Regions from separate parts of the Serratia aquatilis genome, predicted to be linked through region 2. Evidence: predicted binding sites of a transcription regulator. Region 2 holds the regulator's gene; each other region holds the start of a gene.
What was found. The regulator PurR, encoded in region 2, represses purine synthesis genes. The targets are predictions, from matches to a motif close to CANGCAAACGTTTGCNTG.
Positions count from the first base shown of each region.

Region 1 (7,539 bases), 510 kb from region 2:
AAAGCGCTTTTCATGATGCGGCCCAACATGTTGTGTAAGGCGATCAGCGCCGGTTCGCTCTCAAGGCGTTCACCGTATGGCGGGTTGCTGACCACGGTTCCCACCGGACCTTGCGGCAATGGATTGGTCAGTTTGCTGACATCATTCACGTTAAAGGTGATCAATTCCGCCACCCCTGCACGCCGGGCATTGCCCCGGGCCATTTCGATCACTCGGCGATCAATATCTGAACCAAAGAAACGCGAAGAGGTTTCTTGCAAACCACGGCGGGCGCGTACTTGCGCTTCGGTAACCACTTCACGCCACAGTTCGGCGTTATGACCGCTCCAGGCGGTGAAGCCCCAGTATTGGCGCTGTAACCCGGGCGCACGATCGGAGGCGATCATCGCCGCCTCGATCAACAGCGTGCCGGAACCACACATCGGATCAAGCATTGGCGTTCCTGGCTGCCAGCCAGAACGTTGCACAATAGACGCCGCCAGGCTTTCTTTCAGCGGTGCCTGACCGGTGAGATCGCGGTAGCCGCGCTGGTGCAAACCCTCGCCGCTAAGATCGAGCGCTACGCTGGCCATGTCGCGTTGCAGGAAAACGTTAACGCGAATATCCGGCTGCTGTTTTGCTACCGTTGGCCGCTGTTCCAGCTTGCGGGTGAAGCTGTCGACAATCGCGTCTTTTACCTTCAAGGCGCCATATTGGCTGTTGCGGATCTCTTCGTTGACGCCGCTGAAGTGAACGGCAAAAGTTTTATCAACGGTAAATAGGGCTGGCCAGTCAATGGACTGAACGCCAAGATACAGATCCAGATCGCTATGCACGCGGAACTCGTTCAGCGGCAGCAGAATACGGGAGGCCAGGCGGCTCCATAGCAGGCTTTGGTACAGAAGACGATCGTCACCCTGGAAATGGACTCCCCCCTGCACCACTTTGCAGGCGTGAGCGCCAAGCTGTTCCAGTTCGCTTTTTAACAGTTCTTCCAGTCCACGCGCCGTGCTGGCAAACAGAGAGTTCATATCGTGCTTATCACCAAAAAGAAAATCGTTGCGCATTATAGCTAATCCAGACCGCTTGTCATAAAGTTGCTCCTTTCTATTTCATTATCGTTTGGAGGCTGCAGTGTTCACGCTTTCCCGACTCTACGTTCATCCGGTCAAATCCTTGCGCGGTTTGCAGCTTTCCCACGCACAGGTTGCCTCTCATGGGCTGGCGTTTGATCGCACTTTCATGATTACTGAGCCTGACGGTACTTTTATTACCGCGCGTCAATTTCCGCAGATGGTGCTGTTTACTCCCGCATTATTGGCAGACGGCCTATTTCTGACGGCTCCAGATGGTGAAAGTGCCACTATCCGCTTCGAAGATTTCGCATCAGATGGCCAGCCAACCGAAGTTTGGGGTAACCATTTCACCGCGTTGATCGCGCCACAGGCCATCAACCAATGGCTCAGCGGTTATTTCCAACGGCCAGTGCAACTGCGCTGGGTTGGGGCAACTTTGACACGCAGAGTCACAAAACATCCGGAGATCCCACTCTCGTTTGCCGATGGTTATCCGTATCTGTTGATTAATGAAGCGTCATTCCAAGATCTGCAACAGCGCTGCCCAAGCAGTATCAAGCTGGAACAGTTCCGGCCTAATATTGTGGTGACAGGTGCCCCTGCCTGGGCAGAAGACGGTTGGCAGGTGATCCGCATCGGTAATGTAATGTTTGATGTGGTTAAGCCCTGTGGCCGCTGCGTATTGACCACGGTCAGTACCGATCGCGGCCGCAAGCACCCAAGCGGTGAGCCATTAAGTACCTTGCAAGGATTCCGAACCGCCGATAACGGCGATATCGACTTCGGCCAAAACATGATTGCGCGCAATAGCGGTATCATCCGCGTTGGCGATCAGGTTGAGGTTCTTTCGAGCAAACCACCGCGGCCCTACGGCTCCGGTAACGTCGTCGAAAGCCTAAAAGCGCCTAAGGACAATACCGACAGCGTCACTATTGAGTATCAAGGGAATGTGTTTACCGGTAATAACCAGCAGATATTGTTGGAACAGCTGGAACAACAGGGGATTCGAATCCCTTACTCCTGCCGCGCAGGTATTTGCGGCAGTTGCAGGATGACGTTGACGGAAGGCAAAGTGGCACCGTTAAAACAAAGCGCAGTGGAGGCTAATGGCACGATCCTCTCTTGCAGCTGTATTCCTAAAAGCGATTTGAAGCTGGCGTAACGCCACCTCGTTAAACTGCCCTGTCGTAAGCCGGGGCAGACAATTCGTCGGCGATAAAAGGTTTCAGGCGATCGTGCATCACTTTTATTGCATCCCCCAGCACCATGGTACGCCCGGCCAACACCAACTGATTTTGCGCTAACAGGCACAGGCTGGCATTGTCGCCCGCTTCCACCACCAGCAAACAGGCATCCTCACCACTTGCCATCACTTTCACCGAGGCCAACTCACCATTTTTTGGCCGTAGCGGATAGGGTTGCTGAGCAAAATGCCAACTCTTGGGCATCAGGGGTTTCAGGAAGCGAAAAGCCACCAGCGCATTTAATACCAGTTCAGCACGCTGTTCATAACTGAGTTTTATCTGCTTACACTGCTCTTCATAATCAAAATAAAGCGCTGCATCATCAACGCAAAAAGCACACTGGTTGAATGCATCGGGGGCCAACATTTTTGCAGGAAAACGCGAACGGAAGATCATACCATTGGCTAAATCGAGCATCAGCCGATCGTGCTCAGCGTCAAAATACCAACGCCAATTATCGTCAGGTTTTATCTTCATTTCTTATCCTTCTTACCACATGCCAACGCTGTATTACCCAAAAGATGATTTTATCACCAGAAAAGCCATCCAAACACTCAGTTAATTCTGTGAACGAACAAAATATAGACGAGCTGGGAGCATAAATAAACCCCCAGCCCGGAATGAAGGGAAAATATTAGATATGGGTAACGATATCTTTAATCAAACGTGGGCCGTGGAAGATAAATCCGGAATAAATTTGTACCAGCGTTGCTCCCGCATCCATTTTTTCCCGTGCCGCTGTGAGAGAATCGATCCCACCAACGCCGATAATGGGTAAACGTCCCTGAAGTTCCTGTGACAATCGGCGGATCACTTCGGTACTCCGAGACTGAACTGGACGACCGCTCAATCCTCCAGCCTGATCGCAGTAATTCAACCCCTGGATCAGTTTACGATCGAGCGTTGTATTAGTCGCAATGACCCCATCGATATTATGGCGGATCAAACTATCGGCTATTTGGATCAACTCTTCTTCAGAAAGATCTGGCGCAATTTTTACTGCAACCGGCACATATTTATGATGTTGAGCGTGTAATTCAGCCTGTTTATTTTTAATCGCAGCTAACAGATCGTCCAGCGCTTCGCCATACTGTAAGGAACGTAATCCTGGGGTATTCGGCGAAGAGATATTAATCGCGATATATCCGGCATATGGATAAATTTTATCCATACATATTAGGTAATCGTCTTTACCCTGCTCTACCGGGGTATCTTTATTCTTGCCGATATTGATCCCGAGAATGCCACCAAAGTGGGATTTTTTGACGTTTTCAACCAGGTTATCCACCCCATGGTTATTAAACCCCATACGGTTAATCAAACCCTCGGCTTCAACGATACGGAATAAACGTGGTTTATCATTCCCAGGCTGTGGACGCGGCGTGACGGTTCCTACCTCCACAAAACCAAACCCCATGGCCCCAAAGGCATCGATGCATTCGCCATCTTTATCCAGCCCGGCAGCAAGACCTAACGGGTTTTTAAAAGAGAGCCCCATGCAGTTTACCGGCTTGCTCGGTACAGACTGACGGATAAGAAACTCTAATAGGGTGCCGGTAATACGGCGGAGTTGACTGAAAGTCAATTCATGCGCGCGTTCGGGATCGAGCTGGAACAACGCCTTCCTGATGATGGGGTAGTACATGTACTCTCCTGATTTCCCGGTTAGTTGCAAACCGGGGGCATATTATCCGGTATCCCCTCACCAATTGGAATTGATTAAAGGCAAAAAAAGCGCTTTTAACGCAATCGTTTTCTTTTGAACCCTTGTAACCCCTGCCTTTCCTCATTTACGCATATCGAAATCAAAAATTGAGATTTAAAAAACACCCTTCTTTTCTGTTAGCTTTAAAACACTTTGCAAACATAAATTTAACATTGATAACTTTTAGTTATAAGGAATGGTAATGCGCATTATTTCTCTCGCTGGCAGTCCACGAATTCCCTCGCGCTCCGCAGCACTGTTAGCGCTACGCCAGTCTACAAAGCCTCCTTTTCAGGTGCCCTGAAAACGTTGCTCGATCTGCTACCAGAGCGTGCACTGGAACATAAAGTGGTTTTGCCATTGGCGACCGGGGGTTCCATCGGACACATGCTAGCCGTGGATTATGCACTAAAACCGGTATTAGCCGCGCTGAAGGCGCAAGAGGTACTGCAGGGCGTATTCGCCGATGACAGCCAAATTATCCTTGATGGAGAACAGGCCACGCTCTCTGACAGAGTTACGGCCAGGTTGGAAGAAGCGTTGGAGGGTTTCTATCTGGCACTCAACCGCCACAAGCCATCGCTGTTAAAAACTCCACTGACGCTATTGACCCGTCAAACCGCATAAAGACCATAAAGGAAATCATCATGCTTCTGTCCCTCTCTTTTCTTCGTGGGTTAAGCGCGGCGGTACTGGCCACGATCGGTATGCTGGCACTGCGCAGGTTGAACTCTACCTTACCTGGGGAGAAACCCCCGCCCAGGTGAAAGAAAAAATCGCAGAAGTTCGTGCCAAAGCGGCAGCAAAAGGAAGGAAGGTACGTTTCGGCATCCGCCTGCACGTCATTGTGCGTGAAACCACAGAAGAGGCCTGGCGAGCAGCCAATCGTTTGATCGCTAATCTGGATGAAAAGACCATAGCCGATGCGCAACAAGCCTTTGCACGTTTCGACTCTGTTGGCCAGCAACGCATGGCGGCCTTGCACGGAGGGAAGAAAGATAATCTGGAAATCAGCCCCAACCTGTGGGCCGGTGTGGGTTTAGTACGTGGTGGTGCTGGCACAGCATTGGTGGGCGATGAGCCGACTGTGGCGGAGCGTATCCGGGAATACGCCGATCTGGGCATCGATACTTTTGTTCTCTCAGGCTATCCGCATCTTGAGGAAGCCTACCGCGAAGCGGAGTTACTGTTCCCCCATATTGATCTGGCCACTGCAGAGATCCCCACACAACGGCGCGCGATCAAGCCGCAGGGTGAAGCGATCGCCAATATTTATGTTCCGCAAAAAGTGTCGCAAAGCTAAGGAGAATAATCATGACAATCAGTGCGCGAAACGTTCTTCAGCAGACCGCCCCTTGGGCATTGCCAGTAGCACTGGTGATTTTCTGGCAACTTGCGGTTGAGGCTGGCTGGTTATCAAACCGCATCCTACCAGCTCCCAGCGCGGTAGTTGGCGCCTTTTGGGCGCTGACCAAGAGTGGCGAACTGTGGCAACACCTGACCATCAGCAGTTGGCGCGCACTGATTGGCTTCAGTATCGGTGGCAACATCGGATTGGGCTTGGGCCTTATCACCGGTTTGTCCCATTGGGGAGAGACATTACTCGATAGTTCGGTTCAGATGATCCGCAATATTCCTCATCTGGCACTGATCCCGCTGGTGATCCTGTGGTTTGGCATTGATGAATCGGCAAAAATCTTTCTGGTTGCTCTTGGTACTCTATTCCCTATTTATCTCAACACCTATCACGGCATCAAAAATATCGATCGTGGCCTGTTAGAAATGGCCCGGAGTTACGGTTTGAGGGGCTTTAGCCTGTTTACGCAAGTCGTTTTGCCTGGGGCGCTGCCTTCTATCATGGTCGGCGTACGTTTTTCTCTCGGGTTTATGTGGTTGACGCTGATCGTTGCCGAAACCATTTCGGCCAACTCGGGGATTGGTTATCTGGCGATGAATGCACGCGAATTCCTGCAAACCGATGTGGTCGTGGTTGCCATTGTTTTGTATGCCCTGCTCGGCAAACTGGCTGACACCAGTGCCCAATTACTCGAGCGTATCTGGTTACGCTGGCATCCGGCTTATCAATTAAAATCTGGAGAAGCACCATGACAGTTCCGACTCGCCTTCCGCAAGGAACCCCCATCACCTTAGAGTCTATTGCCAAACGTTATGGTCAGCGTACCGTTCTAGACAATCTGGAATTGAGGATCACCGCTGGTCAATTCGTGGCAGTAGTCGGCGGCTGCGGAAAAAGTACCCTGCTGCGTCTTCTCGCCGGGTTGGAAACCGCCAGTGAAGGGAAATTACTGAGCGGCAACGCACCGCTGAGTCATGCTAAGGACGATACGCGTCTCATGTTTCAGGACGCACGCTTGCTGCCCTGGAAAAAAGTTATTGATAATGTCGGGCTTGGCTTACGCGGTAACTGGCGTGATGAAGCAAAGCTTGCGTTAACCACTGTCGGGTTGGCGGACCGCGCCAACGAATGGCCAGCGGCATTATCAGGCGGGCAGAAGCAGCGTGTTGCTCTGGCTCGTGCGCTGATCCACCGCCCACGGCTATTATTGTTGGATGAACCGCTGGGGGCATTAGACGCATTAACCCGCATTGAAATGCAAGGGCTGCTCGAAACTCTATGGCAACAACAGGGTTTTACCGTGCTGCTGGTGACACACGATGTCAGTGAGGCTATCGCCTTGGCCGATAGGGTCCTGTTGATTGAAGAAGGCCGAATCGGGTTGGATCTGACCATCGATGTGCCGCGACCACGGCGCAAAGGATCCGCGAAGCTGGCAGAATTGGAAGCTGAAGTGCTGGAAAGGGTATTATCTCCGCCGCAAGCCATAAATATTTCCAACCGGGCGGCAAATTAGGAGACGGGGACGGCAATGCCGTCCCCTTGGTGTTACGCGTCTAACGCCTTGGTGATCTTCTCGAACAAATCGCCCGACAAGTTTTCCAACCCCTTCAACTGCTCCAGCGCCTGGCGCATCAACGCTTGGCGCGAAGCATCATAACGTTTCAGCCGGATCAGTGGTTCAATCAGGCGAGCGGCCACTTGCGGATTACGTTGGTTAAGATCGCTGAGGATCTCCGCCAGGAACTGATAGCCACTGCCGTCTGCCGCATGGAAGGCCGCCGGGTTGGCAGAGGCAAAAGCGCCAATCAGTGAACGGGTGCGATTTGGGTTACTGAGACTGAATGAACGGTGTTTCAGCAAAGCGCGCACATTATCAAGCACTTCCGCAGCCGGGCTGGTGGCTTGCAATATAAACCATTTATCCATCACCAGACCATCCTGATGCCAGCGCTCATCAAACTCTTTCATCAATTTATCACGGCAAGGCAATTGTGCCGCGACAGCCGAAGCCAATGCGGCCAATGAGTCGGTCATGTTATCCGCCTGGTGGAACTGTTTTGCCACCAACGCGTCAGCCGCTGTAACCTCACCAAACGCCAAATAGTGGAGGCAGACATTGCGTAATGAGCGTTTGGCAATATCACCGTGCTCAACACGATAACCATCTGTTTTATT
Region 1 is NZ_CP173186.1:3,240,788-3,248,326, forward strand. Features, by position in the region: gene rlmKL (bifunctional 23S rRNA (guanine(2069)-N(7))-methyltransferase RlmK/23S rRNA (guanine(2445)-N(2))-methyltransferase RlmL) at 1-1,010, opposite strand, end outside; gene SAQUA_RS14780 (YcbX family protein) at 1,114-2,217, shown strand; gene SAQUA_RS14785 (cell division protein ZapC) at 2,228-2,776, opposite strand; gene pyrD (quinone-dependent dihydroorotate dehydrogenase) at 2,934-3,944, opposite strand; partial or broken gene SAQUA_RS14795 (NAD(P)H-dependent oxidoreductase) at 4,263-4,631, shown strand; partial or broken gene SAQUA_RS14800 (LLM class flavin-dependent oxidoreductase) at 4,726-5,307, shown strand; gene ssuC (aliphatic sulfonate ABC transporter permease SsuC) at 5,319-6,113, shown strand; gene ssuB (aliphatic sulfonates ABC transporter ATP-binding protein) at 6,110-6,877, shown strand; gene pepN (aminopeptidase N) at 6,910-7,539, opposite strand, start outside.
Region 1: pyrD (quinone-dependent dihydroorotate dehydrogenase) is a predicted target of PurR. The motif match lies at 4,042-4,059, and genes of this name have one in related genera.

Region 2 (7,539 bases):
CCAAGGTATTAGGTATGCGTTTGCTGCGTACCAGTGAAAATACCGAGTACAAATACTCGCTGGCATTCGTTGGCTATAGCGATGAAAGTGAAGGATCCGTGATCGAGCTTACCTACAACTGGGGTGTAGACAGTTACGAGATGGGTTCAGCCTTTGGTCATCTGGCTTTGGGCGTAGACGATGTTGCAGCAACCTGCGACAGCATTCGCAAAGTAGGCGGCAAAATCACCCGCGAGGCTGGCCCGGTCAAAGGCGGCACCACCGTGATTGCTTTTGTTGAAGATCCTGACGGCTACAAAATTGAGCTGATAGAAAATAAACATGCAGGACATGGCCTCGGCAACTGACATTTCTCAAGGGCGCTTACAGCGTCCTTCTTTTTATCTCCGCTGCACAAAGACAAGAAATTTGTCATAATGCCTGCTGTATTCGATGAAGATAAGAAACTGATGGCCGAAAAAAGTGATCTTAACGCCCTGAGTGGTCGTTTTCGTGGGTTTTATCCCGTTGTTATTGATGTGGAAACTGCAGGTTTTAATGCTCAAACTGACGCGCTATTGGAAATTGCAGCAGTAACGCTGAAAATGGATGAAAATGGCTGGTTGCTTCAAGACGAAACCCTGCATTTCCATGTAGAACCCTTTGAGGGAGCAAACCTGCAACCAGAAGCGTTGGCCTTCAACGGCATTGACCCTCATAACCCACTGCGTGGCGCTGTGAGTGAATATGATGCATTACATGCAATTTTCAAGGCAGTGCGCAAAGGTATTAAAGATAGAGGTTGTAACCGAGCAATCATCGTCGCGCACAATGCCAATTTTGATCACGGTTTTCTGATGGCTGCATCGGAACGTGCTGGTCTTAAGCGCAATCCGTTCCATCCTTTCGCGACTTTTGATACAGCAGCACTGAGTGGATTAGTTTTGGGGCAAACGGTGTTGGCAAAAGCTTGTCTTGCCGCTGGACTCCCCTTCGACAGCAGTCAGGCTCATTCAGCGCTTTACGATACTGAGCAGACTGCCCAATTGTTCTGTGAGTTGGTAAACCGGTGGAAACGCCTTGGTGGATGGCCGCTAGCTGGCAACCACACGGACTGACCTAAGCGGATCACACACCTGCAACTTGCTGGGATAAAAACAAATCGGGCGGTACCTGCAAGGGTACCGCCCGATGTTATAAGGAAGCTTTTCGCCATTAAGGCTGCTGATCTTGCTGTTCTTTATACTTTTCGGCAGTTTCTTTGATCAACGGCTGCAACTCACCACGTTGATACATTTCCATGATGATATCGCAACCGCCAACCAGTTCACCATCTACCCACAATTGTGGGAAGGTTGGCCAATTGGCGTACTTTGGTAACTCTGCACGAATGTCAGGGTTTTGCAAAATATCAACATAGGCAAAACGCTCGCCGCAAGCTGAAAGCGCCTGTACAGCCTGAGCAGAGAAACCACAGTTTGGCAATTTCGGCGAACCTTTCATATACAGCAAGATTGGGTTGGTCGAAATCTGCTGCTGAATTTTTTCAATTGTCGTCATTCATTACTTCCTCAAGCCACATAGTGGCTACAACATGCATCATAGGGTCTATTGTAGCGGCAGGTCGGGGGGCAAGAAAACACCATCTTTTGCAGGGGTATTTTCTTGTTGCCGGAACGTTGCGTGAAACACACCGTTGCGGTTAAAACATGGATCCAGAATAACATTATTAATCCGACCATTTCACTATTATATTCTGGTGATTACAGAACGATGAATAATAAGCAAGAGTGACACCATTGATGATTTACCACTAAGCAGTTGACTAATTTTAAGTCAAAAAATAATGTCATTAACGTTTTCTCACAATATGGATTACTATTTATGAGTTAAGCGCTGTTTTATATGACGAATTTCAGGAATACTGTTATTCATTCAATATCTGTTTCGGGGCCAAGGTTGGTAACATCAACATGCGGTTAATTATTACTCTTTTTGTACTATTTTTCACACTGCTATTCTTGAATCTGGCGCATGCTGCGCCACAGGCACATGCTTCTACCAAGCAGGTCAAGGGCCACGCCAGTGAAGCAAGTCCTAATGATCGCAAAAGAAAGAAAGTGGATAAAGTCAGCAAGAAGGTGAAGATTACCCCCTCACGCAAAACGGCAAATACAACGCAATTGGCAGTGAAAGAAGGCAAGAAGAAAGCCAATGTAAAATCAAAAAACAAATCAACCCGTACCGCAAAGGTTAAAGTCACTCCACCGAAAAAGGGCTACAAAAAGGGTTATGGCCGTCATCGCGTAGACGAGATGGCAACCGCGAAAATGGTCGGACGTGAAAAATCATTGAAGCTGTCCCCTGCCCACAAAAAACGCTATCAACGTGCCAAGCAGACTGCAATGGCAAAACTGATGCACCAAATGGGCAAGCCATACCGTTGGGGCGGCACCTCCCCCGTTACCGGGTTTGATTGCAGTGGTCTGATTTATTACGCTTATAAAGACGTGGTAAAAATCAAAATGCCGCGCACCGCTAACGAGATGTATCACCTGCGGGATGCTGCACCGGTTAAACGCAGTGAACTGGAAAAGGGAGATTTGGTCTTCTTTCGTATCAACAACCGCGGCACTGCCGATCATGTTGGTGTTTATCTTGGAAACGGCAAATTTATCCAGTCTCCCCGCACTGGCGAGGAAATCCGCATCAGCCAATTGGATAACGACTACTGGCAGAACCACTATATTGGTGCCCGCCGTGTAGTGACGCCCAAAACCATTCGTTGACCATTGCCACGGCTGAGTTTACCACTCAGCCGAACATCCTGTCCCTGCCCACACTTTAAGCAATCAGGCAATTGGCACGCTTTGGCTCTTTTTTTCACCCAGAAAGTTGCTAAGATTGATAACCACAAAATAACTATAACAACTCAGTTTTCCTCCCTCAGCCACTCGGCTGACGGTTTCGGAAGAGAAGTGCTGTATAAAAAGGAGAAAGCAATGTCGTTTGAATTACCTGCATTACCGTATGAGAAAAATGCTCTTGAGCCGCACATTTCTGCAGAAACGCTGGAATACCATTATGGCAAGCACCATAACACCTATGTGGTTAACCTGAACAATCTGGTGAAAGGCAGCGAGTTCGAAGGCAAGTCTCTGGTCGATATCGTCAAAACCTCTACCGGCGGCGTGTTCAATAACGCAGCACAGGTATGGAACCACACCTTCTATTGGCACTGCTTGTCACCGCAGGGCGGCAATGAGCCAACTGGCGTGGTAGCTGAAGCAATTACTAAATCCTTCGGTTCTTTCGCCGCCTTCAAAGAGCAATTCACCGATGCCGCAGTGAAAAACTTCGGTGCTGGCTGGACCTGGCTGGTGAAGAAACCTGATGGCTCGCTGGCAATCGTCAGTACTTCAAACGCAGCTACCCCACTCACCGGTGAAGACAAGCCTGTTTTGACCGTTGATGTTTGGGAACATGCTTATTATATCGACTACCGCAATGCGCGGCCAAAGTACCTGGAGAACTTCTGGGCACTGGTTAACTGGGCATTCGTGGAACAAAACCTGTCTTAATGGCAGGTGGATGACCCAAATAATAAGGCGCAGCATGCTGCGCCTTTCATTTTGTTGTTATAAATCAGTTCAATGCCGCGATAAAGCCAAAAACAATAATCACTGCCAGTGCGCTGACCGTGGTGAGCAATGACATTTTTAAATTCGTATCCATATCGTAATTCCCTCTCAGATTAGTGTTCTCAAGCATAAAAGCCACACGATTAATGCGTCAAATCATTTTCACACAGTTCGTGATTAAAATCTTGTTATCATTTCCCGACTTATAATACCGATTAGCTCTTCCACTTTTCTTCATTATGCGACAAAATCCGCAATTCACTACTGCGTACCAAAATGCCCCTCCTGTTAAAGCGGCTTACGACTTCAGCACTAAAAACTCAGTTTTCGCTTATCTGGGGAAAGTTCTACGCAGGCAAACGATTAACATCATACTTACATGCCGTAACATGTAGGTTCAGGAGTTATTTTTTACATGGCAACGATTAAAGATGTGGCCAAACGCGCTGGCGTTTCAACCACCACCGTTTCGCACGTCATCAATAAAACGCGTTTCGTCGCCGAAGAAACAAAAGCGGCCGTTTGGGCAGCAATTAAGGAACTTCACTATTCACCCAGCGCCGTTGCCCGTAGCCTGAAAGTCAACCACACCAAATCGATCGGTCTGCTTGCAACATCAAGTGAAGCGCCCTATTTTGCAGAGGTGATCGAAGCTGTTGAAAACAGTTGTTATAGTAAAGGTTATACGCTGATCTTGTGCAACTCACATAATAACCTTGATAAACAACAGGCCTATCTGGCGATGTTGGCGCAAAAGCGTGTCGATGGTCTGCTGGTCATGTGCTCGGAATATCCGGAAAAGCTGTTAGGCATGTTGGAGGATTACCGCAATATTCCCATGGTAGTGATGGACTGGGGCGCAGCTCGTGGTGATTTCACCGATACCATTATCGATAATGCGTTTGAGGGAGGCTATCTGGCAGGGCGTTACCTGATTGAACGCGGTCATCGCGATATCGGTGCCATTCCAGGCCAGCTCGCGCGTAATACCGGGGGTGGGCGCCATCAAGGCTTCTTGAAAGCAATGCAGGAAGCCAATATCGACATCCGTGAAGAATGGATCGTTCAAGGCGATTTTGAACCTGAATCCGGTTACAAAGCGATGCACAAAATCCTGTCGCAGAAACATCGTCCTACTGCCATCTTTTGCGGTGGTGACATCATGGCAATGGGGGCTATCTGCGCTGCAGACGAATTGGGGCTTCGCGTACCGCAAGATATCTCAGTGATCGGCTACGATAACGTCCGCAACGCACGCTATTTTACCCCTGCGTTAACTACCATCCATCAGCCTAAAGAGCGTCTGGGAGAGATGGCCTTTACTATGCTACTGGATCGCATCATCAGTAAACGCGAAGAATCTCAGGTTATTGAAGTACATCCAAAACTTATTGAACGCCGTTCGGTAGCCGATGGACCTTTCATCGATTATCGCCGCTAACCGTTATTACCGGGAGCCTCTGGGTTACCCGGTATTTTTTCGCTCAACCACTCCTGATTGAGTGTTTCACTGTCTCCCAGATAATCTATTAGCCAAGCCATTACGGGTGACTGCGCATTTTGCTGCCACGTGAGACAACAGGCACTGGGAGGAAATGGCTCGAGCAGTTGCAGAACAACCAGTTCACCGCTTTGTACCAATGGCAGGACTCGATGCGCAGGTGCCATTCCTACGCACAGCCCATTACGCAGACAATCCACAGCAGACACCCAATCCGGCACGGTGAGACGCCGCTGGTTATCCAGTGCCCAGGTTACACGCTTCGGCAAATTTCGTGACGTATCCTCTAGCAAGAGTGAAGGATATGGCCGTAGCTGATCGTTTCTCAGTCGTCCTTCTAGACGAGCCAAAGGATGGGTTGCATTTACTACACACAACCAGTCCATAAACCCCATGTCGCGGAAAGCGAAACCGCCACCTACCGGCACAGCACTTGTTGCACCAATGGCCATCTCAGCGCGCCCGTCAACCAGGGCATCCCACACGCCGTTGAACACTTCTGGCTGGACAATTAACTCCACATCAGGGAAATGACGATAAAAATCGATGATTAATTGACGACTACGCCGTGGTTTGACAATAAGATCGACCGCAATCCTTAACTGCCCACGCCAACCATTAGCAACTTGCTGGCACTGTCGCCGAGTATCAAGCATTTTTTTGATAACAATCCGTGCTTCCTTGATAAAAAGGGCTCCGGCGGGAGTCAGTGCCACATCGCGATGGCGCCGCTCAAACAGTGGCACGGCCAGCCATTGTTCCAACTGCCGCACCGTGTAGCTTACTGCAGAAGGAACTCGATGAAGTTCTTGCGCTGCTGCACTGAAACTCCCGGTACGAGCAACGGCGTCTACCACATCGAGTGAATATTCAGACCACATAATTTTGCCTTCAATTTTTTTAACAGCACCTTGCAAATATTACCGTTTCACAAGCAGAGATCCAGCCGAGTACACTTGCCGGCGCTAAAAAACCTGCGACAACAAAAATTTAACGAGAAAGACATGCGAAACTTTGGATTTATGTTTTACCTGGCTGGTCTGAGTATGCTGGGTTATCTGGCTACCGATATGTATCTGCCAGCCTTCGGCGCCATGCAACAGGATTTACAAATTTCCGCCGGTGCTATCAGCGCCAGTTTGAGTATTTTCCTTGCCGGTTTTGCTTTTGCCCAACTGCTTTGGGGACCACTGTCCGATCGGTTGGGCAGAAAACCGGTGTTGTTGATCGGTCTGACACTGTTCGCTGTTGGCTGCCTGGGCATGCTGTGGGTGCAAAATGGTGCACAACTGTGGGCTCTGCGTTTTCTGCAGGCCATTGGGGTCTGCTCTGCGGCCGTAACCTGGCAGGCGATCGTGGTTGATCGCTACCGCGAGGGTAAGGCAAATCGTGTCTTTGCTTCCATTATGCCACTGGTTGCCCTTTCCCCTGCCTTGGCTCCGCTGCTCGGCGCATGGCTGCTCAATCATATGGGATGGAGGGCTATCTTCGCCGTGCTGCTCGGCATAACGGCATTACTGATCATTCCAACTTTATTACTTAAAGACACTAGGCTTGTGCCTTCGTCCGACAAAAAGCCAGGGCTAAGTTTTTTGCAGATTTTGAAATCCCCAATATTCAGTGGCAATGTCATGGTCTTTGCTGCCTGTTCCGCCGGTTTTTTTGCCTGGTTGACCGGCTCCCCCTTCATTCTCGGTAATATGGGTTATAGCCCAAATGACATTGGTTTGAGTTATGTGCCACAAACTTTGGCGTTCTTGCTAGGAGGATACAGTTGCCGAAGTGCGCTAAGTCGCATTTCTGGCAAAACCTTACTGCCATGGCTTCTGTTAGCCTATGGGTTCAGCATGGTTGCGCTCTTTCTGATCGCCACCTTGAGCAAACCGACATTGACCACGCTGTTGATCCCGTTTTGCTTTATGGCATTAGTTAACGGTGCCAGTTACCCGATTCTGGTCTCAAACGCCTTGATGCCATTCCCGGAGAGCAGTGGCAAAGCGGCAGCATTGCAGAATACGTTACAACTGGGAGGGTGTTTTATTGCCAGTCTGTTGGTTTCAGCCTTCATCGATCAACCGCTGTTGGCCACGGTAAGTGTGATGGTTGCTACCGTAATTTTTGCCGCTTTTGGGTATATAATTCAACGCGGAGAGCGCTTGAATAAAAAAACAGGCTGTTAGGCGGAAGCTTTCATAATTATCATTTTAAATAATAACTTAGTGAAAATGTTTGCCGAGCGATATTTGCTATTGAGTCTGTTCCTCGGCAAGCCTATACTCGAAAAGACCTTATAAGATAGCATTTCTTATAAGCTTTTATCACAAGTAACTGTTGTGTACGCGAATGGAATCACACTTTTTTAAGGAATAATTTGCCCGCGCTGTTGCGTAGGGAGTCTCTTAAATTTCCTCTGTTTAA
Region 2 is NZ_CP173186.1:2,728,651-2,736,189, forward strand. Features, by position in the region: gene gloA (lactoylglutathione lyase) at 1-347, shown strand, start outside; gene rnt (ribonuclease T) at 417-1,097, shown strand; gene SAQUA_RS12270 (Grx4 family monothiol glutaredoxin) at 1,195-1,539, opposite strand; gene SAQUA_RS12275 (C40 family peptidase) at 1,953-2,768, shown strand; gene sodB (superoxide dismutase [Fe]) at 2,982-3,560, shown strand; gene SAQUA_RS12285 (YnhF family membrane protein) at 3,625-3,714, opposite strand; gene purR (HTH-type transcriptional repressor PurR) at 4,036-5,061, shown strand; gene punR (DNA-binding transcriptional activator PunR) at 5,058-6,002, opposite strand; gene punC (purine nucleoside transporter PunC) at 6,126-7,301, shown strand.

Region 3 (7,539 bases), 1.2 Mb from region 2:
GGTGGATGCTAAGGCGTCGGTCAACGGCACTAACGGGGAAAAGAACAGGTTGAAACCGGCAATCACCAGCATTAACCAGGCCCAGCCGTTACCGAAAAAGAACCCAATAGCAAAGGCCAACGAGAGTAGCGCCAAGAGGCGCAGTGCGGTGATTAAATGCGAGGGATCCTTGACGCGAGGTGCAATCATCAGGCTCCCCAGGAAGCGCATCACCAAGCCTGCACCGAGCAAAATACCGATAGTTTCAGGGGCAATCCCCTCACCTTTCAGCCAGACGCTCCAAAACGGCAGGTAGATACCAAACGAAAAAAAGTAGGTGAAATAACTGAGAGCCAGCCAACGCGTTGATTGCAGAACCATGTTCCCTCCAGAATAAGGGCAATACTTTGACAGAGCTCACACCAGGCAGCAATCTTCATTCAAGCTTAAAGCGCGGGAGTGTAAAGCAGTTCACAGTTTAGGCTGTATATCTTAGTTGCTAGGAATGCAGTCACGTGCAACTAAGATATATACCCCAGTTACTGTACGATCAAAAAACCCGCCGCAGCGGGTTTGGAGTGTACAAAAAGAAGGTATTACGCGTAGACAGGTAGGCGAGCGCAAATATCCAACACTTTTTTCTTGGTGCGTTCGATAGTCGCTTCGTCGTTGATGTTATCCAGCACGTCACAGATCCAGCCCGCCAGTTCACGCACATCTGCCTCATTGAAGCCACGGCGAGTCACTGCTGGAGTACCAATACGAATGCCAGAGGTCACAAATGGGCTCTTCGGATCGTTTGGCACGCTGTTCTTGTTGACGGTGATGTTGGCACGCCCCAACGCCGCATCCGCTTCTTTACCGGTCAGGTTTTTATCCACCAGATCCAGCAAGAACAGATGGTTATGAGTACCGCCAGAAACCACTTTGAAACCACGCGCCAGGAACACGTCTACCATCGCTTTAGCGTTGTTGGCTACTTGTTGCTGGTAAATCTTGAACTCTGGCTCCATCGCTTCTTTCAGTGCTACCGCTTTACCGGCGATCACGTGCATCAGCGGGCCACCCTGGCCACCAGGGAATACGGCAGAATTCAGTTTCTTGTACAGATCTTCATCACCGCCCTTGGCCAGGATCAGGCCGCCACGTGGGCCAGCCAGAGTCTTGTGAGTGGTGGTGGTTACGATATGCGCATGGGGAAGCGGGTTAGGATAAACGCCTGCGGCAATAAGGCCAGCAACGTGCGCCATATCAACGAACAGGTAAGCACCAATGCTGTCGGCAATTTCACGCATTTTTGCCCAGTCAACCAGACCGGAGAAAGCAGAGAAACCACCGATGATCATTTTAGGCTTGTGGGTTTGCGCCTGTTTAGCCAGATCGTCATAGTCAATCTGCCCAGACTCATTAATACCGTAAGGCACCACGTTATACAGCTTGCCCGACAGGTTTACCGGAGAGCCATGCGTCAAGTGACCACCATGTGCCAGGTTCATCCCCAGAATAGTGTCACCCGGCTGCAGCAAGGCGGTATAAACGGCAAAGTTGGCCTGGGAGCCAGAGTGTGGCTGCACGTTAGCATAATCGGCACCAAATAGTTCCTTGGCACGATCGATAGCCAGTTGCTCAACGATATCCACATACTCGCAACCGCCATAATAACGTTTGCCCGGATAGCCTTCTGCGTATTTATTGGTCAGTTGGGAACCCTGAGCCTGCATTACACGTGGGCTGGTATAGTTCTCAGACGCAATCAGCTCAATGTGCTCTTCTTGACGCACGACTTCCTGCTCCATTGCATGCCACAGTTCGGCATCATAATCAGCAATGTTCATTTCACGCTTTAACATCCCGGCATCTCCTGACTTAAATCGGCTCACTGTACCCATGGATTTCCAGCTGCAACCAGGTTCCCAACTCATTCGTCCCTTGAACTGACTAAAGCCAAGTGACAGGGGGGAGCGAGTGTAGGTAACAACGCTGCTGCTTGAAAGACGACGGGTATAAAATCACCCTTTGGGGCTCTGGGTAACAGTGTAAACCGTTTCCCCCCATCGAAGATAGGTCTTGACAGAGGTTTTTACGCAAACGATTGGCTCTAGGTGGCACAAGGCTTTTACTGGCTTTTTACCCCTATTGTTGCAACGGACATTTACTCATAGTGGTAATGCGGTTTATTCATGTTCAACAGGTACAGCCGTCGATTGACAGACCCGTAACAAAAGCAAGAATATTTACAGGTTTAAAACAACCCTATAAGATGCATTTAAAATACGCCTTATTAAGCGACATAATATGTCCCCTCAAAGGAGCCCCACCATGCTGGATAGTCAAACCATAGCAACCGTAAAATCCACCATCCCTCTACTGGCCGAAACAGGCCCAAAACTGACCGCCCATTTCTACGAACGTATGTTTGCCCATAACCCTGAATTGAAAGATATTTTCAATATGAGCAACCAGCGCAACGGCGATCAGCGTCAAGCGTTGTTTGATGCCATCTGCGCCTATGCCAGTAATCTGGAAAATCTGGCCGCCCTGCTCCCTGCGGTAGAACGTATTGCACAGAAGCACGCCAGCTTCAATATCCAGCCCGAGCAGTATCAGATTGTTGGCCACCACCTGCTGGCAACGCTGGATGAAATGTTCAGCCCGGGCCAGCAGGTACTGGATGCTTGGGGAAAAGCCTACGGAGTGCTGGCAAACGTGTTTATCCAACGTGAAGGTCAGATTTATCAGGAAAGTGAACAAGATAATGGTGGTTGGCGCGATTTGCGTGCATTCCGCATCGTGAAAAAACAGCCGCAGAGCGAGGTGATATCCAGCTTTGTATTAGCCCCAGTAGATGGTGGCAGGGTCGCCAACTATAAACCGGGCCAGTATCTGGCAGTCTACATTAACGACAGTAATCTGGAGCATCAGGAGATCCGTCAATACTCACTCACTACCTCACCTAATGGGGAATACTATCGCATTGCCGTAAAACGTGAGGAGCAAGGTACGGTTTCCAACTTCCTGCATCAAACCGCTAAAGAAGGCGATGTTATTCAGCTCGCCCCACCACATGGTGATTTCTTTCTACAGGTGGAAGCTACCACTCCGGTGGCATTGATTTCGGCTGGCGTGGGCCAGACGCCGATGTTGGGGATGCTTAACACTCTGCATGAAAATCAGCATCAGGCAGAAATTCATTGGCTTCATGCGGCTGAGAACGGCGCAGTACACGCCTTTGCCGACGAAGTTTCCGCTATCGCCGAGCGTATGCCTGCCCTGCGCAGCCACGTCTGGTATCGTGAACCGAACGCTGATGACGTAAAAGGCCACGACTATGACAGCCTTGGCCTGATGGACCTCAGCAGCATGCGCAGCACACTGAACAACCCGCTGATGCATTACTACATGTGTGGCCCGGTACCCTTTATGCAGTCGGTAGGTAAACAGTTGCTGGCGTTAGGGGTAGCAGCCGAACACATCCATTACGAATGTTTTGGCCCACATAAAGTGCTGTAAAGATCGAAAGACCGGGAAAGCGGCAAATTGTAATGCATAGGGAGCCCCTCTTTTTTGTTGAGATGGGCACCCGTCAGCATAGCTTCCTAAAGCGTTAATGCTGTTTCAGCGCCCGGGCTGCTTTCACCTGTTCAGCAGTCACCTGCGTAGCCTGATTTCCCCAACTGCCACGTAAATAGCTCATCAGATCGGCTGCTTTCTGATCGCTGAGTGCCCAGCCATAGCCCGGCATAACGGTTGCTGCTGCTTGCTGAGTGATCGGTGTATGTGCTCCCTCCAGCACTACCCGCAATGCGGTCAGCGGATTATCTGCCGTGACGCTGGTATTCCCCGCCAATGCGGGAATAACATGATCGACCCCCTCACCTTTATTACCGTGGCAGGTAGAGCAATACATGGCATAAGTCTGTTTACCAGAGGCCATTATGGCTTCGGGTATCGCTGATACTGCCTGCAGTTGCGGCGTTTTTTTCGTCAGGCTATGCAGGTAAAGTGCAATGCTGTTCAGATCGGCATCGCTGAGATATTGAGTGCTGTGCGTCACGACTTCGCCCATCGGCCCGGCCACTGCCGCATGCTGACTACGGCCTTTCTTCAACAAGGCAACCACTTCCCCCTGCGCAAGCCCACGCAGGTTTGATGCATACCAGCCATCCAACTCGGCACCGCTGAGAAAAGCCGATGTATTACCGTCCATACCCTTCTCCTGCATTGCCCAACCGCGTGGCGTATGGCAACTCCCGCAATGACCAGGCCCTTGCACCAGGTACGCGCCTCGGTTCCATTCGGTACTCTGCCCGCTGTCTGATTGATAAGGCTGTTCATCATGGAAGAGCTGGTTCCATACTGCCAGAGGCCAGCGCATGGAGAGCGGCCAACTGATATCGCTTTCGCGATTGGCGGTGTTTTGCGGCGCAACTTCGTGCATCAGATATTCATAAAGAGCGCGCATATCCTGCTCGCTCATTTTGGCATACGCGGTGTAAGGCATGGCGGGATAGAGACGATGCCCGTCCTTGGCAATGCCCTGACGCATGGCGCGGTCAAATTCTTCAAAGCTATAGTCACCAATTCCCTGCTGTTTATCCGGCGTGATATTGGTGGCGTAAATATTACCCAACGGAGTGGGGAACTTCAGGCCCCCGGCCAGTTCCGCACCTCCCGGTGCAGTATGGCAAGCGGTGCAGTCACCCGCTTTGGCAACATATTCCCCGGCAGACATAGCATGCGCCGAACCAGCTACCAGCAACAGCATCAGATACAGTGGGCGTAAGCTCATACGCCCTCCTTGGCAGAAACCCTGCCGTAAGCCAGTTCGTTTACCGCGCGCCAAGCCTGGTCAATCGCCGAGTTAGCATAAGGGCTCCAGTCTGAGTCTGAGTTGGCAATGGCAATCCTACCGATTGGTTGCCGCGCCGTTTCGATGATCTTTTTGGCTTCATCTTCATCATCAAACATGCCGTTGAGGAAGTAGGAATAGCCATGTGACCAGCGATTAACGGTGATCGCCTGAATATCCCGTTGATGGTCGAAGCCAGCAGCCCCCAACATGCCTTGCAACTGTTCACGGATCATCTGTTCATGCACGTCAAATGGGGTACCCAGCAGTAATGCGCGTCCTTTGCGTGACTGTTCACGCGGGCTCAGAGCACTCCCCGGCAGCGTGGGAACATAAACCATATGCAGCCCAATCGGCTGATTCGGATCATGCGGATGCTGATAGCCCCCCATACTCACCGGGTAATCCAGCTTCACGCGGCTATAAGGCGCGGTCGGAGAATAGACTTCGTGTACCCCGAGCTTGATGAACGGCTGCCAGTTGCCGATCACCACTTTGCTGTAGACCAGTGGGGCTTTCACGTTCTGCTTCAACGCTTGCTGCTGCTCATGCGACATTTCCGGTACCAGATAGGGGATCATCATGTTGTAGCCGGCCATCACTACCTGCCCGGCACGGACTTTCACTATCTTTTCCCCGATGATATAGGCAACTTCCGCTTTATCCCCTACATTCGCCACATGTAGACCGGTGCTGTTCAGCCGAAGTTTCACTGGCGATTCAGGGCGGTCAAGCTGGCTGTAATCAAATCTGGCCAGAATAATGTCGTTCATATCTTTGCCAGCCGGTGCCACTGCCGGAATAAGGTGGCGCACCATCAAGCGTGCGATGCTGGCGTTGCCATCCGGAAAGTGGAAGACATAGGGATCATCAAGATCTGCCTGCGACTCTTCATCCAGCGGCGGTAAATTCATTCCGTTCAGGCCCGGCAGATCGCAGATCCGCGCATCGCTGCACGACGTGGCGTCAATACCGACGGCCTGAAAGTCGTTGGTTGTTTGTTGGAAATAGCGGATCGCCATGTCACTCAGCCCCACTTTCTCGCGCAGGAACTGGCTATAGCTGTGCTTGTCCAGCCAGGCCACTTTCTCTTCTAGACTCATGCCCGGCAGGTAATCTTTTTCGACCGTGTGCAGTGCAATCAACGCCTGACGATCTTCTGCCGATAACGGGAAATCACCGATAAAGGCTTCATAGGAGCGGCCATTCAGACGGTCACGGGGAATATCATCCGCCACTACCCGGCCCGGATCGCCATTAACGACTTTATCAACACCAAAATTTTTGCGGTCGAAGTAGACACCACGGCTCAGATTCAGGTCTGGATAAAAGGTTTTGTCAAAAGCCTGTTCCAAGCCATCGAGGCTGACCCCGAGATTTTTCAGTAACCCCAGTGCGACCGGGCTAAAGTTGGAACGTGGTGACTGTAATGACTCACTGCCACCGTAGCCGAGAAGGGTGCCCTTATCGGTGCTGAATTCGTTTCGCTTGGCGTGCCCACCAAAATCATCATGGTTATCAATCAGCAAAATACGTTGCTGCTTGCCTTTCATCTGTTGCCAGAAACAGGCTGCCGCCAAACCGCTGATCCCTGCGCCGACGACCACCAAATCAAACTCTTCTTCAATGGGTACGCCTGCGAAGTCAAAGGCTTTGCCATCGCGCCCCAATTGATGAGCATGTTCGAAAGATCCGGGGTGGTTGCCGCGTAAACCCGTTAGCGCTGGCGGGTAGTAAAGGGTTTGATGTGCAGTTTGTGGCGATGCCCGCAAAACTTGCATCGGGGTAAGTCCTGCAGCAATGGTGATCGCCACTCCATTAAGAAAATCACGACGAGTGATGGCCATAATAGCTTCCTTCCGTTTTATCTACCCCGTGCATAAAACTACAGTTTTATGCACGGGATCGGGCATTTAAGGCATGAAGTCCGCACTATTGTGCAGATTAACCCTGTAATATCAAGAAGGTTAGTGTTTGAACATCACGTGACGGATCGCGGTGTAATCCTCCAGCCCATACATTGACATGTCTTTGCCATAGCCCGACAGCTTCTGACCACCGTGAGGCATTTCGCTGATCAGCATAAAGTGAGTATTCACCCAGGTGCAGCCATACTGCAAACGGGCACTCAGGCGATGAGCACGGCCGACGTCGCGGGTCCACAGCGAGGAAGCCAGACCATAATCCGAGGCGTTGGCCCAGGCCAAGACCTGCGCCTCATCGTCAAACTGCGTTACCGATACTACCGGGCCAAAAACTTCGCGCTGAACAATCTCATCTTCTTGACGGGCACCGGCCAGTAAGGTGGGCAGGAAATAGTAGCCGGGGCCATTGACCTTTTCTCCCCCAGTGACCACTTGTATATGGGGCAACGCTTTGGCGCGTTCAACAAAACCCGTGACACGTTCCAGATGCTGCTTGGTGATCAATGGCCCCAGTTCGCTGCTGCTGTCTTCCGGTGGCCCAATTTTTAGGCTGGCAACTGCTTCACCCAGTGCTTTCACCAACTGTGGATAAATGCCCTTTTGCGCGTAAATACGGCAGGCGGCAGTGCAGTCCTGCCCGGCATTATAAAAGCCGAAGGTACGGATCCCTTCTACCACCTGCTCCAGATCGGCATCATCAAACACCAAAACCGGCGCTTTGCCCCCTAACTCCATATGGGTGCGTTTAATTCCTGGAGCGGTATGGGCAATGATGTGCTCACCAGT
Region 3 is NZ_CP173186.1:1,523,148-1,530,686, reverse strand. Features, by position in the region: gene SAQUA_RS06940 (3-phenylpropionate MFS transporter) at 1-360, opposite strand, end outside; gene glyA (serine hydroxymethyltransferase) at 576-1,829, opposite strand; gene hmpA (NO-inducible flavohemoprotein) at 2,299-3,489, shown strand; gene SAQUA_RS06925 (cytochrome c) at 3,584-4,768, opposite strand; gene SAQUA_RS06920 (NAD(P)-binding protein) at 4,765-6,675, opposite strand; gene patD (aminobutyraldehyde dehydrogenase) at 6,796-7,539, opposite strand, start outside.
Region 3: glyA (serine hydroxymethyltransferase) is a predicted target of PurR. The motif match lies at 2,061-2,078, and genes of this name have one in related genera.

Region 4 (7,539 bases), 1.3 Mb from region 2:
TCTAAATAATTCGAGTTGCATGACAAAAACGCAATGCGTTTTTGAACAGCGCTTGCGCTGGCCCCGCAGGGGCGAGGCCCATAATTGGGCCAAGTAACGCGGCAAGACCGAGAGTCGCCAGGAGCATAACCCACTATGTGACTGGTGCGATTGGTCGCAGCTAACACCCATGCAACTTGAAGTATGACGAGTATATAATGGACTGAATAGCTAACAAGGAGTGAGTATGGGGATCAGTGAGGAAGAGTCTATTCGCCGTTTAGCCCTTGAGAAGAATGCCGTAGGGAATTCGGCTAAATGGGTGGCAATTGTTTCGGCAGTTTACTTCGTATTGATGTTGTTTTACGGCCAGCCTATCGGGGTACTAGCCATGTCCGGCACAATTTTTGTTGTTTCTGCCGTAACTTGGTTTAAGAAACGCCAGAAGGTAAAGGCCTATCGCTTGGCGTTAGCCAAGATAAATAATAGCGAAACCCCCTAGCTCTATTCCAACACTTTGCCGTAGGCGCATGATTGAGGGGAGGTATCCCATCCTCCCCGGAATAAGCGAAGCCGCGAAAGGAGGACGTCTGCCAGCATTTGCGCCAGAATGTTCTGAAGAGGTTTCCCGTCACGGTAAAGGTATTAACATTACCAGTTTCAATCCGCTTTGCTCTGCCGGATAGAATGTCACTTGCCGATAAGAAAGCTCCCCCTGTTGTGGATGGCTGAACATACGTTCACCACCTTCACGTGCCAGAACGTCCTGTTGTTTCCACCAATGACGAAAGGCTTCACTGTTGTGCGTCATATTACGAACCAAAGCACGTATTTCTTCGGTGCCCTGATGATGGCTGGTTTCGGCACGGAACTCTGCCACTAACCGCCGCGCGCGATCTTCCCAGTTTCTGACCAGCACTTTGGCCTGTGGGTGAAAGAACATGAAGTGCAGCAGGTTCGGTGTTTTTGCCCGTTTTAGCCAGTCGCAGAACAGCACTTCTGCCTGCGGATTCCAGGCAATCATGTTCCAGGTGAGGTCGAGTAAATAGCAGGGCACCGCAACTTGATGCACGCTGTCCAGCACGGCTGGATCGATCGTTTCCTGTGGTTTTTGCTGCTCAGGGTCACTAATACGCGCCAGAGTAAACAGGTAGTGACGCTCGGCATGGCTTAAACGCAGTGCTTTGGCAATGCGGGCCAACGTATAGGGGGAAATGGAAACCTCGCGCCCCTGTTCGATCCAGGTATACCAGGTTGCGCTGATACCGCTGATTTGCGCAAGTTCTTCCCGGCGTAACCCACTGGTACGGCGACGTACGGCGGTAGGCAAGCCGAGCATGTCTGGCGTGACGCGTTCGCGGTGAGCACGCAAAAAGGCCCCAAGGGCTTTCTGGCTGGATAAAGCATCCGATTCCATAGGTGGTACCTTTTGATACAAGGCTGTGCCCCTTAAATGTCCGTGGTGCCGTCGCAGACCCAAAAGCCCATTATCAAGGCGGAGGGCGAAGGGCAGAGTGGCCCTCTGTTCAAGCCCGACAACGCAGAGGATGGGCTTGTGGGGCGCGACCCGAAGGGCTGGGGCCATTTGTACGCATTGCTGCGTTATTCGCCGCTTATTTGGTCCACCAAACCTCACGGCTCACGCCTTGTTCTGCGTACAAATGACTTCCAGCGGTACTCGCGTACAATTAAGGGGCACAGCCTAGGATAACTGCTCATATTGTACCCGTTTAGTAGTTTGATTATAGTCCTACAGGCCATCCGGCGCAGGCGCAAGCCAGATAAAAAAAGGGAGTGATTATGAGTGTCAGCGACAGCCACAAAAATGCAGTTGAACGCCAGTTTGGCGAACAGGCCAATGCCTATTTGAGCAGCACAGTTCATGCGCAAGGGAGAGATCTGCAACGTCTGGCTGAGCTGCTTGCGGGAAGTTCCTCTGCCCGATTGCTGGATCTGGGGTGTGGGGCGGGGCATGCCAGTTTTACCGCAGCCCCTAATGTGGCTCAGGTGGTTGCGTACGATCTCTCGGCACAAATGCTGGATGTTGTGAGCAATGCTGCGCGGGAAAAGGGGTTGGCGAATATTCAGGTACAGCAAGGCGTCGCGGAATTACTACCGTTCGGCGATGCCAGTTTTGAGGTGGTGATCAGCCGCTATTCGGCACACCACTGGCATGACGTTGGCCGGGCACTGCGCGAGGTGAAACGTGTGCTGAAACCGGGGGGCAGGGCCATCTTTATGGACGTGGTTTCGCCCGGGCATCCGTTATTGGATATCTATCTGCAAACTGTCGAGGTCTTGCGGGATACCTCGCACGTAAGGAATTATGCGCCGGGAGAGTGGCTGAGTATGTTCACTGAGTCAGGGTTGCTGATACAGGAAGCCACGACTGACCGTCTGGATCTGGAATTCAGCAGTTGGGTGGCGCGTATGCGAACACCGGAGCATTTTGTCACCGCTATCCGCGCATTACAGCAAGGTGTGGCTGAAGAGGTTAGCCAGCACTTTGCCATTCAGGCTGATGGCTCCTTTACCAGTGACATTATGATGCTTGTGGCGGTTAAGGCATAAATAGCAGAGGGGTTATAAGCGGCTTTGTCATCTGGGTGTCATCGGAGGTTAATAGGCTTTTAGCGCTTACCTTTACTCACTGTGAGATGACACCATGAGAATCAAACCGCTTTGTCTCCTTTTTGCCTCTGCATTGCCACTATCTTCGTATGCTGCGGAGGGGGCGGTTCCGGGCTGGTTTTAAATCATCAGGAAGGCGGCGACCTGATACTGACGACGTTTACCGAATGCCGATAGCCCTGCATTCGGTAAAAAGGATGCCAAAATTTTCCCTAGCCCGAAATTTGTTCCTCTGCTGATGGATATTCGTATTAGCGGAAGTAAAGCCATGGCGACAAATGCACGCCCTTTACATGATGACCAAGGCACAATCAGCGGCTTGCCGTGATCGGCTCAACCAACGAAGTAGCAATAACAGACAGCTTAAAATCGTTACCCAGTGACAAGCGTGGGTTGGATACCGAAGGGAGCAGCCTTGTTGGTTTCTGCTACCGGTAAAATCTGTTTAAATAGGCGCTCGCGTTCAATTCTGGGACACCGGCTAGTCATGCTTAGTTTACGTTTAGCGCAACAGTCTGATATTCAGCAGTTGATCGAGGTTGAACGCTCTGCAGGGCAACTGTTTCTGCAACTGGCGGAGCTGCAATTTATTGCCGACGATGAGGGGATGAGCCCACAGCAGCATGCTGATTTTATTGCGCAGCAGCGAGAATGGCTGATGGTTGACGCCGACGGACAGGTTGCGGGTTTTATTGCTGTTCAATCATTGTTGCACGGCTGGCATATTGCAGAATTGTCGGTAGCGGCCAACTGGCAGCGGCAAGGGGTTGGTAAAAAACTCATTGCCGAAGTTATGTCACTGGCCAGGCAACAGGGCGCGCCTCGGCTGACGTTGACCACTTTTGTCAACGTACCTTGGAATGCACCTTATTACCAACGTTTGGGATTCCGCAGGCTATCTGCCCATCAGTTGGATGCGCAACTACAGGGTTTACTTGCAGAAGAAATTAAACAGGGTCTTGCTGCGGGTAGCCGCTGTGTAATGGAATTTACACTGTTGTAAATATTGAAATACATGCAGAGGACTGTATGATGCAGCAGCAGCAGCGTGAGTGCCTGCTCCGGCTGCCCGCACTCACGGCAGGCAAACCAATGCATTCAAGTCATCGCATAAGGGACAACCGGTAATGACACAAACCATTTTTATGGTAGGCGCTCGCGGAGCAGGTAAAACCACCATAGGCAGCGCATTAGCGCAGGCATTAGGTTATCAGTTTATTGATACCGACCTGTTTATGCAGCAAACCGTGCAAATGAGCGTGGCGGAAATCGTTGCGCAGGAAGGTTGGCAGGGGTTTCGGCGGCGCGAAACGGTAGCTTTGCAAGCGGTAACTGCGCCGTCAACCGTGGTTGCCACCGGTGGCGGGGCGATCCTGGCTGAAGAAAACCGGCATTTCATGCGGGAGCACGGCACGGTGATTTACCTGCGTGCGCCTGCCAGCATCCTGGCTCAGCGCTTGGAAGAGGTTCCTGAGGAGGGGCAGCGGCCTACTCTGACCGGGCGGCCTATCGCCGAAGAGATCATGGAAGTGCTTACCACGCGTGAAGCGTTATATCAAAATGCTGCACATCATGTCATCGATGGCAGTGCCAATCCGCAGCAGGTCGTTGAGCAGATCCTGGCTGTACTCCAGCCAGCGGCAGTAAAGTAAATTTCCTTGGGGCATAACCTGTTGTGCCCACTATACCTGCGGTTCATTCCTGTCATTCATGCAGCCAAACAGATTGATCGTTTGGTGGCAGCCTGCCTGTAAATTTAGGTAATTTGACTATATATTCAATCTTGTCCCTCAATCGTATTATAATAAATAGCATTTTCTGCTGATATATAGCGTTACATGCGTTCATATTCTAGAGTGAGAGTCTAACGGCTTCATGATGTGCGTAATATGTCCACTGTCATAGCATTATTCTCTTTAATTTACCTTCGCAATTATAAAACAAACCGCTTGACGATAAGTTGTTCAAATCTTAATTTCCAAAATATAGATTCAGAACTAAGTTCCATATAATGGAACAAGGTGCATAATGACCACATTAGAAAATGCTACGGCGGTATTAAAGTTATTTTCTCAACGGCAGATAACCCAGGGGCAACCCGGTATTTCCTTTACCGAGGTGGTTGAATATCTTGGGTTGCCGAAAAGCACGGTATCGCGTTTATTACAGACGATGGAAAGCCAGGGGTTGCTGAAGCGCGATGCGCAAAGCCGTCAGTATCATATTGGGCATCTGTTGCTGATGGTTGCCAGCCACTACCTTTCAACACCATTGGTAGAAAGTGCGGCAGAAGCGATGGTGCAGCTAAACCAACTCACCTTTTGTACCGGGTATATTTCGGTTCTGGAAGGGCAAGAAAACTGGGTGATGCGGACTTTCCCCGGGCGCCATTTTTTGCAGGTGGTGACTCCGGTGGGTGCGAGCTCCGCCGCAGCGGAAACCTCCGTAGGCCGGGCGATAATGGCGCGTGAAAGCGATCAGCAGGTGTGTGCGCGTTTTGCCGATGGCTATTGTGTGAGGGCAGAAAACTCCCCGCAAACGCTAGAAGAATTGCTGCAAAAATTGACTCAGATCAGGCAACAAGGCTGGTCATTGGCTCGCAATGAAACATTGCCAGGTATCAGTTCACTGGCAACTTCTGTTACCAATAAACACCGCAGTGAGACGGTGGGGTTATGTCTGTCTTTTCCCTCTCAGGCTGAGGAGCAACCTTATTCACCTCAGGTGCTTGAGGCATTGATGGCGGTTTCCCGCCAATTGGCGCAAAAACTCGGTGATGACTATTGGCAGCAGATCCAATAGCCCACCGTATATCCATGACTTAATCGATAAGACGATTCTATGGCAGGTTAGTTACGGCATCGATTGTCGGTAATTAATTATGTCCGAATGGCTGAAAGGCAATTAACTCGATAATGAGTTCCAAATAATGGAACTCAATAGGTTTGCTATGCAAAAAATATTCTCTTGCCAAAGAGTTGAGATATTCAGGGGAGCAGTTTATGAAGCCAGATAAAACTAATAATCCATTGAAAGATATCGGTACGCTACTGGTAATGGTGCTGTTATCCATTATTGGCGCGATTATCGGTGTGCAATTGATTACCACACTGGGTGTAACACCGAATACATCGATTATCGGTGCGTTGCTAGCTATGTTGTTGGCGCGTATTCCGATGCAAATGTTTCAACGTTATCGCTCGATCCATACTCAGAACTTGGCGCAGACGGTGATTTCTTCTGCGACGTTTGGCGCGGCCAACTGCCTGTTGATGCCGATTGCGGTGCCTTACGTTATGGGGCAACCGCAGCTGATACTGCCCATGTTCTGTGGCGTAGCGGCCGCAATGCTGCTGGATGGTTACCTGTTGTACCGTATGTTCGACACTAAAATTTTCCCGGCAGCAAATGCCTGGCCACCTGGCGTGGCGGCGGCGGAGGCGATCAAAGCGGGAGATAGTGGAGGAAAGCAGGCTTGGCTACTGGTACTTGGCGTAGCCGTAGGGATTGCGGGCTCAATGCTGAAGATCCCCATGGCAGCTTTTGGTACGGCTTTCATCGGTAATATTTGGGCTTTGAGTATGTTCGGCGTGGGTCTGCTATTGCGTGCCTATGGTCAACCGCTGACCGGCGTCGATCTGAATGCGCAGTATATCCCGCACGGGGTGATGGTCGGGGCGGGGCTGGTAGCACTGATTCAAGTGGTGCAAGTGATCCGCCATAAAAATCAACAGGCTGTATCAACCTACACTCAACCTGACAGCGAGGTGCGTAAAGCCCTAGGGCTGGGGGCCGTAGGTTATGTTGTGATAGCGGCTTTGCTGGCGTTGGGCAGCGGGCTGTATAGCGAAATGTCGCTGACCATGCTGGTGCTATTTGTGATTTATGCGGCGTTTGCCGCCTTCGTACACGAATTGATCGTCGGGATTGCGGCGATGCATTCCGGTTGGTTCCCGGCTTTTGCGGTGGCGTTAATTACGCTGATTGTCGGGATCATGCTCGGTTTTCCCCCATTGGCTCTCTGTATTCTCACCGGTTTCACCGCGGCCACTGGCCCGGCGTTTGCCGATATGGGGTTTGATCTGAAAGCCGGTTTTATCCTGCGGGGTTACGGTAAGGATTTACAACAGGAACTGTTGGGGCGACGCATTCAGATGATTGCCGCCATGTTGGCTTTTGTGATCGCTATTCCGGTCGTTTACTTCTCTTACACCAGTTATTTCACGCAGGGACTAATACCGCCAGTGGCGCACGTGTATGCCAAAACCATTGAGGCAGGCGTCCAGCCCGGTATCGCGTCCAGCCTGCTGATTTGGGCGATCCCAGGCGCCATAGTACAGTTTATCGGCGGGCCTAAGCGCCAAATGGGGGTGCTACTGGCGACAGGCCTGCTGATCAATAACGCGTTTGCGGGATGGGCGGTGCTTATCGGTATTACGTTGCGCATTCTGATTATCAGACGCTGGGGAGATAAAGGCCAGACACCGATGGAGATTATGGCCGCCGGGTTTATCGCAGGCGATGCGTTGTACAACTTCTTTAGCTCCATCTTTTCCAGTAAAGATAAGTAAGGCTGAGCCGGTCCTTACTGGTGAAATCAATACATCGGGTAACATTTTCGAGGGATAAAACATGAGCTTGCAACAAACACTACAGGTCTTTGAACTGATTGATAGTGCGCATGTTAGTGGCCAGGACGTGGTTGATTTGTTTGCGCACTATGCTTTGGTGAACGCCAGCACCCATCGCGTCAGCGGTGAAAAGGGGACGACCGACTTTGTCCGCATCGAGATCCACGGTAGTGAAGGCAAGCTGTCTGGTGGTACTGCGCCAACGCTGGGGATCATTGGCCGCTTGGGGGGGATAGGTGCACGGCCTGCGCGGATTGGGCTGGTTTCTGATGGCGACGGTGCTATTGCGGCCATCGCC
Region 4 is NZ_CP173186.1:4,046,720-4,054,258, reverse strand. Features, by position in the region: gene SAQUA_RS18300 (ABC transporter ATP-binding protein) at 227-481, shown strand; gene SAQUA_RS18295 (helix-turn-helix transcriptional regulator) at 611-1,396, opposite strand; gene SAQUA_RS18290 (class I SAM-dependent methyltransferase) at 1,780-2,550, shown strand; gene SAQUA_RS18285 (GNAT family N-acetyltransferase) at 3,098-3,613, shown strand; gene aroL (shikimate kinase AroL) at 3,738-4,262, shown strand; gene SAQUA_RS18275 (IclR family transcriptional regulator) at 4,639-5,412, shown strand; gene SAQUA_RS18270 (OPT/YSL family transporter) at 5,613-7,181, shown strand; gene SAQUA_RS18265 (DUF1177 domain-containing protein) at 7,243-7,539, shown strand, end outside.
Region 4: aroL (shikimate kinase AroL) is a predicted target of PurR. The motif match lies at 3,692-3,709, and genes of this name have one in related genera.